2 regions of the Geodermatophilus sp. SYSU D01106 genome follow, and region 1 is predicted to be linked to the other one. Evidence: riboswitches for the same ligand, from Rfam matches in the RefSeq annotation. Region 1 holds a riboswitch; the other holds the start of a gene.
What was found. A riboswitch is a leader RNA that binds a small molecule or an ion and turns the genes downstream of it on or off. The one in region 1 is predicted to bind cyclic di-AMP.
Positions count from the first base shown of each region.

Region 2: linked by a shared signal. The riboswitch ahead of ACI78R_RS08425 (aggregation-promoting factor C-terminal-like domain-containing protein) and the one ahead of ACI78R_RS05695 (C40 family peptidase) in region 1 are both predicted to bind cyclic di-AMP.

Region 1 is NZ_JBJGYM010000004.1:54,874-60,059, reverse strand. Features, by position in the region: gene ACI78R_RS05705 (NlpC/P60 family protein) at 1-526, shown strand, start outside; gene ACI78R_RS05700 (hypothetical protein) at 637-945, shown strand; cyclic di-AMP (ydaO/yuaA leader) riboswitch at 1,105-1,282, shown strand; gene ACI78R_RS05695 (C40 family peptidase) at 1,444-2,490, shown strand; gene ACI78R_RS05690 (M48 family metallopeptidase) at 2,673-3,989, shown strand; gene ACI78R_RS05685 (glycosyltransferase family 4 protein) at 3,986-5,104, shown strand.
Region 2 is NZ_JBJGYM010000006.1:39,462-44,647, forward strand. Features, by position in the region: gene ACI78R_RS08415 (LLM class flavin-dependent oxidoreductase) at 1-758, opposite strand, end outside; gene ACI78R_RS08420 (DivIVA domain-containing protein) at 1,014-1,916, shown strand; cyclic di-AMP (ydaO/yuaA leader) riboswitch at 2,068-2,231, shown strand; gene ACI78R_RS08425 (aggregation-promoting factor C-terminal-like domain-containing protein) at 2,442-3,383, shown strand; gene ACI78R_RS08430 (class I SAM-dependent methyltransferase) at 3,391-4,044, shown strand; gene ACI78R_RS08435 (SDR family NAD(P)-dependent oxidoreductase) at 4,069-4,908, shown strand; gene ACI78R_RS08440 (hypothetical protein) at 4,971-5,186, shown strand, end outside.

The DNA of each region.
Region 1 (5,186 bases):
GCACGTCGGCCGGCCGAGCCTCGGCCCGCGCGCGGAGGTGGCCCCGCCGGGCCCGACCGGCGGCGCACTGCGCGTGGAGTGCGGCAACACGGTCTACCCGCCGAGCTCCGTCGGGGGGCGCTCGTGGGGCGGCTACCCCAACGGCCTGATCCCGCCCAGCGCGCTGTGCCCGATCGGCGTCGGCTCGCACGCGCTGCGCTGCGACGCCGCGGCGGCCTGGCGGGCGCTGAGCGCCGCGTACGCGACGGCGTTCGGCGGGCCGCTCTGCATCACCGACTCCTACCGCACCTACGCCTCGCAGGTGCGGCTCTACGGGGAGAAGCCGGCGCTCGCGGCAGTGCCCGGCACCAGCAACCACGGCTGGGGCCTGGCCGTGGACCTGTGCGGCGGCATCGACACCTTCGGCACCCCGCAGTACGCGTGGATGGTCGCCAACGCCGGCCGCTTCGGCTGGCTGCACCCCACGTGGGCCGACCCGGGCAACGGCCGCGAGGAGCCCTGGCACTGGGAGTACGCGGGCAGCTGAGCCGGACTGTCGGTGGCCGTCCCTAGCGTGCCGGCCAACCGACAGGGAGACCCGTCCCGTCCGTCGCCCGGTCTCCCGGGCGCGCGGCGGGGCACCGGAGGGACACCGCCATGCTCATCGACTGCGACTCGTGCACCGTGCGCGGCACCGGCTGCGCCGACTGCGTCGTCACCGTGCTGCTCGGCGCGCCGCCGGCGGAGCTGGGCACCGCGCCCGTGCTGCTGCCGGTGCCGCCGGTCCCGGCCGCCACCGCCCGCGCCACGGGCGACGCCGCCGCGCCCCTCGCGGGCGTGGTGGTCGACCTCGACGACGTGGAGCGCCGCGCCGTGCGCGCCCTGGCCGACGGCGGCCTGGTGCCTCCGCTGCGTCACCGGCCGGCGGGGGAGGCCCGGCCGGGTGGGCGCCGCCGCACCGGCTGAGACGCAGGTGACGGCCCGGGCGGGCACGCACCGGAGTGGCGCGACTGCTCACCGTGTGTGTTCTCACAGTTCCCGGGGTCCGCGTTTGTCACATCTGCATCACGTCCGTACTGTGGCCGCGTCCGGCCGGGTGGTCGTCACCCACTGCGAGGTGACCTCGGCCGGTCACCGCCGAGTCACCGGACGCCGCCCCCGGGTGTGCGCGAGGTGAGCCGGGGACCCACCGCAGCACTGGGGTGAGTTCTCACGGACACCGGTCCGCCGGGGTCCAGAGATAGGGCACGTCTTCCCAGCCCGAACCCGTCAGCTAACTCGGTAGGCGGTAGCTGAGGAAGAAACGGAGAGCCGCCGCCCGTGGCGACCCCCCGCCCCTCCCTGGGGCATGCCCGTGAACAGTCCGCGTCCCGCAGCACCGCCCGTGTCGCGGGGGCGCACCGCCCCTCCCGCCGCCGTCTCCTCGGCCGCGTCGCGCTGGTCGGCACCACCGCCGCGCTGACCGTGACGCTCCTGCCCGGCACCGCCGTGGCCGACCCGGAGCGGGCCACCACGCCGGAGCAGGCCGCCGAGCTCGCCGCCGACGCCGGCCGCCGCCTGGAGGCCGTCTCCGAGCAGGTCAACGAGGCCCGCGAGACCGTCCTGCAGCAGCAGGCCGCCGCCGCGGCCGCCGACCAGGCGCTCGCCGACGCGCAGGCCCAGCTGCAGGCCCTCGACGGGCAGATCCGCGAGGTCGCCCGCACCGCGTGGACCGGCGGCAACGACACCTTCGCCGGCCTCGAGCTGCTGATGACCAGCGACTCCGCCGACGACTTCGTCAACTCGCTGGCCACCCTCGACCAGATCGCCGGGCACACCACCGACGTGCTCGCCGAGGTCGGGGAGGCTGCCGCGGCCGCCCAGCAGGCGCAGTCCGACGCCGACGCCGCCGAGGCCGACGCGCAGCGCACCCTCGACGACCTCAGCGCTCAGGAGGCGCGGCTCGAGGAGGACATCGCCGACTACCAGGCGCAGTTCGCCGCGCTGACCGCCGCCCAGCAGGCGGCCGCCCTGGCCGCCCAGCAGGCCGGCGAGGCCGAGCAGGCCGCGGCTCCCGCGGCGGCCGGTGGCAGCACCGGCGAGAGCGCTCCGGTCGCGCAGGCCGCCGGTCGGGCCGCGGCGGCGCAGCCCGCCCCGGTGGCGGCGGCCGGTGGCGGCAGCGGCGCCGCGCAGGCCGCCGTGCAGACCGCGCTGGCGCAGGTCGGCGACCCCTACGTGTGGGGCGCCGGCGGGCCGAACGCCTTCGACTGCTCGGGCCTGACCCAGTACGCCTACGCGGCGGCCGGGATCAGCCTCCCGCACTCGAGCCGCATGCAGTCGCAGATGGGCACCGCGGTCACGCGGTCGCAGCTGCAGCCGGGCGACCTGATCTTCTACTACAGCCCGGTCAGCCACGTCTCGATGTACATCGGCAACGGCCAGATGGTGCACGCCTCCACCTCCGGCGTGCCGGTGAAGGTCGTGTCGGTCGACTCGATGGGCGGCATCACCGCCATGCGCCGCATCGCCTGACGAAGGACCCCCTCCTCCCCACGCCTCGCGAGCTCGGCGCGGGACCCGGGAGGGTGCCGTTCCAGCACCTCGCCGGTGAGGGCCGGGGACCCAGCACGGGTCCCCGGCCCTCGCCGCGTCCGGGGCCCGGGCCGACCGTCCCGGCGCCCGCCTAGGATCGGCCGGGTGGGCTGGGCGGCGGCGTGAGCAGGGCCCGCCAGGAGGACCGCACCGGCCCCGCGCCGGCCCGCCGCTGGACCGCCCGCCGCGCCGCCCTCGTCGTCGCCGCGGTGCTCGGGGCGGCGTTCGTCGTCGTGGTCGCCGTCCGGACGCCGTGGACCGTGCTGCCGCCCCCGCCCGGCGGGGCCACACCGGTCAGCGACGACGCCGGGCTGCCCGCCGAGGTGGTGCGCCGCGCCGAGGCGCTGGCCGCCGACCTGCGTCCCGCCTCGCTGGCCAACCTCCTGCTCGGCCTGGCCGTCTCCGCCCTGTTCGGCCTGACCCGCCTCGGCAGCCGGCTGGTCGGCGCGCTCGGCCGGACCGACGGCCGCCGGTGGCCGCTGACCGTCCTGGCCGCCACGGTGGTCCTGCTGCTCGCCGGGCGGCTGGCCACGCTGCCGATCAGCGCGTACGGCGAGGTGGTCCGGCACCGCTACGGCCTGTCCACCCGGTCGTGGGGGCTGTGGCTGCGCGACGTCGCCGTGAACACGGCCATCGACGCCGGCCTGACCGCGCTCGGGCTGCTCGCCCTGGTCGCCCTGGCCCGGTGGGCGCCGCGCACCTGGTGGGCGTGGGCGTCGGCGGGCGCCGCCGCGCTCGTGGTCACCGGCTCCTTCCTCTACCCGGTGGTGATCGAGCCGGCGTTCAACAGCTTCGCGTCGCTCCCGGCCGGGCAACTGCGCACCGACGTCCTGGAGCTCGCCGAGGAGAGCGGCACGCCGGTCGAGGACGTCCTCGTGGCCGACGCCTCCCGCCGGACGACGTCGCTCAACGCCTACGTGTCCGGGTTCGGCTCCACGCGCCGCGTCGTCCTCTACGACACGCTGCTCGCCGACGTGCCCGACGACGAGATCGAGTCGATCGTGGCCCACGAGCTCGGGCACGTGGCCACCGACGACGTCCTCACCGGCACGCTGATGGGCGCCCTCGGCGCGGCGGGAGCGGTGGCGCTGCTCGGCTGGCTGCTGTCGTGGCCGCCCCTGCTCCGGCGGGCGGGCGCGGGGTCCGCCGGTGACCCGCGGGTCGTGCCGCTGGTGCTGCTGCTCAGCGCCGTCGGCACGCTGGCGGCCACCCCGGTGCAGAACCTCGTCTCGCGGCACGTGGAGGCGCGCGCCGACCTGCACGCCCTCGACCTCACCGGCGACGCCGCGGCGTTCGTGGCGATGCAGCAGCGGCTGGGGGAGACCAACCTCTCCGACCCCAGCCCGCCCGCGGCCTGGCAGTGGTTCTTCGGCTCGCACCCGACGACGGCCCAGCGGGTGGCGATGGCGGAGGACTGGCTCGGACTGGGCGGCCGGTGAGCCGCACGCTCGTCGTCACCAACGACTTCCCGCCGCGGCAGGGCGGCATCCAGACCTTCGTCGCCGCGCTGCTCGAGCGCCGCCCGCCGGGGTCGCTGGTGGTGCTCGCCTCGCGCTCGCCGGGCTGGGAGGCGTACGACGCGCAGCTGCCCTACCCGGTCGTCCGGCAGCGGACGTCGATGCTCCTCCCCACCCCGGCCACCGCCCGGGCCGCGGCGGCGCTCGTCCGCGAGCACGGCTGCGACACCGTCCTGTTCGGGGCGGCCGCGCCGCTCGGGCTGCTCGCCCCGGGCCTGCGCGCCGCCGGGGCGCGGCGCCTGGTGGGCGTCACGCACGGGCACGAGACCGGCTGGGTCGCCCTGCCCGTCGCCCGGCAGCTGGTGCAGCGGATCGCCGGCGGCCTCGACGTCGTCACCTGCATCAGCGGGTACACCCGCGGCCGCCTGGCGCCGGCGCTCGAGGGGCGGACGCGGCTCGCGCAGCTGTCGCCCGGTGTCGACGTCGACCGGTTCACCCCGGCCGCCGACGGGACGGCGGTCCGCCGCCGGTACGGGCTGGGGGACGCGCCGGTCGTCGTGTGCGTCTCCCGCCTGGTGCCGCGCAAGGGCCAGGACGTGCTGGTGGCCGCCTGGCCGCGGGTGCTCGCCCGCCACCCCGGCGCCCGGCTGCTGCTGGTCGGCGGCGGTCCCGGCGAGGTCCGGCTGCGGCGCGCGGCTAGCGGGCTCGGGGACGCGGTGGTGCTGACCGGCGCGGTGCCGCCCGCGCAGCTGCCCGAGCACTACGCCGCGGGCGACGTGTTCGCCATGCCCTGCCGCACCCGCCGCGGCGGCCTCGACGTCGAGGGCCTGGGGATGGTGTACCTGGAGGCCGCCGCGTGTGGCCTGCCGGTGGTGGCCGGCACGTCCGGCGGGGCGCCGGAGGCGGTGCTCGACGGCGAGTCGGGCACCGTGGTGCGCGACCCGCGGTCCCCGGAGGCGGTGGCCGCCGCGGTGACCGCGCTGCTCGACGACCCGGCGCGGGCTCGGGCGATGGGCGCCGCCGGCCGCGCGTGGGTGGAGCGGCGCTGGTCGTGGACGACGATCGCCGCCGACCTCGCCGCCCTGCTCGAGCCCTGACCGGCACGTCCCGGGGACCCGAGGGCCCGGGACGGCGCGAGCCCCCTCCCGCGGTGCGGGAGGGGGCTCGCGGCGGGCGGGG
Region 2 (5,186 bases), on a different contig from region 1:
CGGAACTCGGCGACGGCGTCCTGCGAGTTCTTCCGCATGAACACCTGGCCACCCAGGCCGACGATCGCCTGGTCGGCGCGGCCGTGGCCGTGGTGCTCGAAGCGCGAGCGGTAGAACTCGACCATCCGCTGCGTGTGCTCCTTCGGCCAGAAGATGTGGTTGGAGAAGAAGCCGTCGCCGTAGTAGGCGGCCTGCTCGGCGATCTGCGGGCTGCGGATCGAGCCGTGCCAGACGAACGGCGCGACGCCGTCGAGCGGCCGCGGCGTGGACGTGAAGCCCTGCAGCGGGGTGCGGAACCGGCCGGTCCAGTCGACGACGTCCTCGTCCCACAGCCGGCGCAGCAGCGCGTAGTTCTCGACGGCGAGCGGGATGCCGTTGCGGATGTCCTGGCCGAACCACGGGTAGACCGGGCCGGTGTTGCCGCGGCCCATCATCAGGTCGACGCGGCCGCCGGCGAGGTGCTGCAGCATCGCGTAGTCCTCGGCGATCTTCACCGGGTCGTTGGTGGTGATCAGCGTCGTCGACGTCGACAGCTGCAGCCGGCTGGTCTGCGCGGCGATGTAGGCCAGCGTGGTGGTGGGGGAGGACGAGAAGAACGGCGGGTTGTGGTGCTCGCCCAGGGCGAAGACGTCGAGCCCGACCTCCTCGGCCTTCTTCGCGATGGTGACGACGTCCTGGATCCGCTGCGCCTCGCTGGGCGTGCGGCCGGTCGTGGGGTCGGTCGTGATGTCGCTGACCGTGAAGATCCCGAACTGCATCTCGTCCTCCATCTAGTTGAGAGCGCAACTACGGTACCGCGTGCAACGCCGGGAGCCCTCAGGCATTCCCAGGCCCGCGTGACCGCGCCGTGACCTCCCCGTCGCTCCGGGTGATCGGTCCGGCACGGCCGGATGTGCCCACTCCGGAGGGGCCCGCGGCGCCCTCCCGCGCGGCAGCGGCGGTGGGAGCCTGTGATCACCGTCTCCGGCGCGCCGGAGCGGGCCGGGTCGGACGCGCACCGAGGGGGAACCGGGATGGCGCAGCAGGACGAGGGCACCGCCCAGCAGCGGGCGGAGGGCGGGGCGGGGCCCCGGCCGGGGAGCGGCCTCGACGGCCTCCTCGGCACGGCTCCGGTGTTCACCGGCGCCGTCCGCGGCTACGACCGCGGCCAGGTCGACGCCTACGTGGACTGGGCCGAGACCGAGGTGCTCGTCCTGCGCCGCGAGAACGACCACCTGCTCACCCGCTACGCCGCCGTCTCGGCCGACCTGCAGGCGGCGCGCGCCCGGCTCACCTCGCTCGTCCGCGAGCGGGACGCCGCACCCGGCCCGGAGGAGGCGCAGGCCCTGCGCGAGCGCGCGGAGCAGGAGGCCGCGGCGCTGCTCTCCGCCGCCGAGGAGGAGGCCCGGCAGGTCCTCGACGACGCCCGGACCGAGGCGGCGGCGCGCCTGTCCGGCGTCGCGGAGATGCGCGAGGCCGTGACGGCGCTGCGCGACCAGACCCGGTCGGAGGCCGCGGCGGTCCTGGAGGCGGCCCGCCGGGAGGCCGAGGGCCTGCGCCGCGCGGCCGCCGAGGAGCGCGACCGGCTCGACCGGGAGGCCGCCGAGGGGCGGGCGCGTGCCGACGCCGAGGCGGCCGAGCGGCGCCGCGCGCTGGAGTCCGAGCTCGGCCCGCTGCTCGAGCGCTGCGAGCAGGCGCGCGGGTGGCTGCGCCGGCTGACCGGCCAGCTCGACGAGGCGCTCGCCGTGGTCGCGGGGGCGCTGCCCGGCGACGTCGCCGTCCTCGCCGACCGCCGCGAGGCGGGCACGGGAGGCGGCGCAGGAGGCGGTGCAGGAGGTGGCCCCGGGGACGGCGCGGCCGCCCCCGCGGACGGTGATGCGTCGCAGCTCACGGTGCTGCAGGGCGGTAGCCGGCCCGAGGTCGCGGCGGCCTCCTGACCGGCGCGGACGCCCGCCCGGCGGGGTCCCGGGGCGCCCCGCCGGTCCCGGCCGTCGCACGGACATCTCCGGTCCCGTGTTGTCACGGACCGGTAACGACGCCTACCGTGACCGCGTCCGGTCGGTCGTCTCGTCCCCACCCGGGGAGCCTGACCGGACGCCGCCGAGTCGCGTCCGCACCCGCGGTCGCGAGCCGGGGACCCACCGCAGTCCTGGGGTGAATCGCACCCCGGCGAGCGACCGCTCGCCTGGTGCGTAGGGCTTCTTCCCGCCCGAACCCGTCAGCTAACCCGGTAGGCGGCCACGGAAGGAACGGAGAGTCTCCGCATGCCCGCCTCCGGGCCTCCCCGGCCCGCAGGTGCAGCCGTGCGCGCGCTGCGCGCCCCCGCGTCCGCCTGACGCCGGCTCCCACCTGCCCGCTCCCGGCCCCCGCCGGGACCCGTGGACCGCGACATCCGCCAGACCGCGCGGCACCGCCCGAACCTCGAGCGACCGCGCACTCTCCCTCGGAGCACCCACCCCCTCATGCGTTCCCGTACCCGCACCTCCGCCGCCGACGCGCGCGCGACCGTCGAGGCCACCGCCGTCGAGAGCACCGCCGTCGACAGCACCGCCGTCGAGAGCACCGACACCGCCGTCCTCGAGGCCGTCCGGCCCGCGAGGGTCCGCCGCGGCTCCCCGCTGCTCGGCCCCCGCCGCCCCGCGCTGCTGCTCGGCGCCGCGGCCGCCGGCGCGCTCGTCGTCGGCGTGCTGTCCACCAGCAGCCCCGCCGCCTCCGCCGGCACCGACACCGTGAGCGCCTCGGTGAGCGTGGCCGAGCAGCTCGGCATCCCGCAGCAGCCGGCCGCGTCCGCGCCGGCCGTCGAGGAGACCGACCTCGCGCCGCTGGAGGACCTCGCCGCCTCCCGCAGCCAGCGCTCGGCCGACGAGACCACCGCCGCGCAGGCCCAGGCCGCCGCCGACCAGGCCGAGCTCGACCGCCGCGCCGCCGAGGAGGCCGCGCGGATCGCCGCCGAGCAGGAGGCCGCCCGCCGCGCCGCCGAGGAGGCCGCCGCCCGCGCCGCCGCCGAGCAGGCTGCAGCGGCCGCCGCCGCGGAGCAGGCCGCCGCGGCCGCCGCCCAGCAGCAGTCGACCTCCGCCGCCGCCCCGGCGCCGGCTGCCTCCGCCGCCCCGGCCGCCCGCGGCTCCTTCAAGGAGTACGCGATGAGCAAGGTCGGCAGTGGCGAGCAGTTCTCCTGCCTCGAGAGCCTGTGGGGCAAGGAGAGCGGCTGGAACCCCAACGCGCAGAACCCGAGCAGCACCGCCTACGGGATCCCGCAGTTCCTCGACTCCACCTGGGCCAGCACCGGCATCGCCAAGACCTCCGACGGCTACCGGCAGATCGACGCGGGCCTCATCTACATCGAGGAGCGCTACGGCTCCCCGTGCGCCGCGTGGGCGCACTCCCAGTCCACCGGCTGGTACTGATCGCCGCGTGACGGAGGCCGGTCCCCGGGTCGTGCCCGCGGGCTTCGTCCGCGCGCACACCCAGGTCCGGCGTCCGTCGCTGGTCCCGGAGGTGCGGCTGCACGTCGCCGACGACGTCGTCGCCCTCTGGGAGGCCATGGAGGTCGCCGCGGGCGGCGCCGGTGAGGCGCCGCCGTTCTGGGCGGCCGCCTGGCCGGGCGGGCAGGCGCTGGCCCGCGCGGTCCTCGACGGCGCGGTGCCGGTGGGCAGCCGCCGCGTGCTCGACCTCGGGTCGGGCAGCGGCCTGGTCGCGATCGCCGCGGTGCTCGCCGGGGCCCGGCACGTGCTCGCCAGCGACGTCGACCCGTTCTCCCGGACGGCGGTCGGCGTCAACGCCGGCCTCAACGGGGTGGCCGGCATCAGCGTCACCGGCGACGTGCTCGACCGCGAGCCGCCTGCCGTCGACGTCGTCCTGGCCGGCGACGTCTGCTACGACCGCGAGATGACCGAGCGGGTGCTGCCCTTCCTCGACCGGGCCCGCGCCCGCGGCTGCGAGGTGCTGGTCGGCGACCCCGGCCGCCCCTACCTCCCGCACGAGCGGCTGGAGCCGGTGCTCGCCCTCGAGGTCCCCGAGACCGAGGGGCCGGGGCTGCGCCGCACCACGGTCTGGCGGCTGCCCTGACCCCCGGCGGCTAGCGTCCGCGGCGTGCGCCCCTACGACTTCACCGGCACCGCCGTCGTCACCGGAGCCGCCAGCGGCATCGGCGCGGCGCTGGCGCCGCAACTGGCCGCCCGCGGCACCGACCTCGTCCTCCTCGACCGCGACGGCGGCCGGCTCGAGCGGGTCGCCGCGTCGGTGCGGGCGGCCTCCCCGGAGCGGGCCGTGGACACCGTCGTCGCCGACCTGGCCGACGCCGGGCAGGTGCGCGCGGCCGCCGAGGCTCTCGTCCGGAACCACCCGGCGACGACGCTGCTCGTGAACAACGCCGGCGTCGCGCTGGCCGGCCGCTTCGACCAGGTGACCCTCGAGGAGTTCGACTGGGTCCTCGACGTCAACCTGGGCGCCGCCGTCCGGCTCACCCACGCCCTGCTGCCCACGCTGCGGGCGCACCCCGGCGCGCACGTCGTGTGCGTGTCCAGCCTGTTCGGGTTGATGGCGCCGGCCGGGCAGGTGGCCTACGCGACGAGCAAGTTCGCCGTCCGCGGCTTCGCCGAGGCGCTGCGGCACGAGCTCGCCGACGACGGCGTGGGCGTCACCAGCGTGCACCCCGGCGGCATCGCCACCCGGATCGCCGAGACCGCGCGGCTGGGCAGCGGCGTCGACCCCGTGGAGGCCGCGCGGGGCACCGCCGAGTTCTCCCGGCTGCTGCGCTACCCGGCCGACCGCGCCGCGCGGCGCATCGTCGAGGCCGTGGAGCGCCGCCGCCCGCGGCTGCTCATCGGCGCCAGCGCCGTCGTCCCCGACGTCCTCGTGCGGCTCGCACCCGGCTCCTACGGGCGGGTGCTGGCCGGCGCCGCGCGGCTGGCGGGCCTGCGCCGCGGCTGACCGATGAGCGGGCGCCCGCCCGCCGGTCTGCCCTCGCACAGGCGCACCCCGAGGAGGACCCCATGGGCACCGACGGCACCCCCGGCACCGGCGGCGACGCCCGCGCGGCGGCGCTGCGCACGCTCGACCCGCTGGTCGGCACCTGGGCGGTCTCCGGTCCGGGTGACCTGTCCGGCGAGGTCCGGTACGCGTGGATGGAGGGCGGGGCCTGGCTGGTCCAGGACGTCGACCTGCGCCGTCCTGACGGGCGCGACCGCGGCGTCGAGTACATCGGCTAC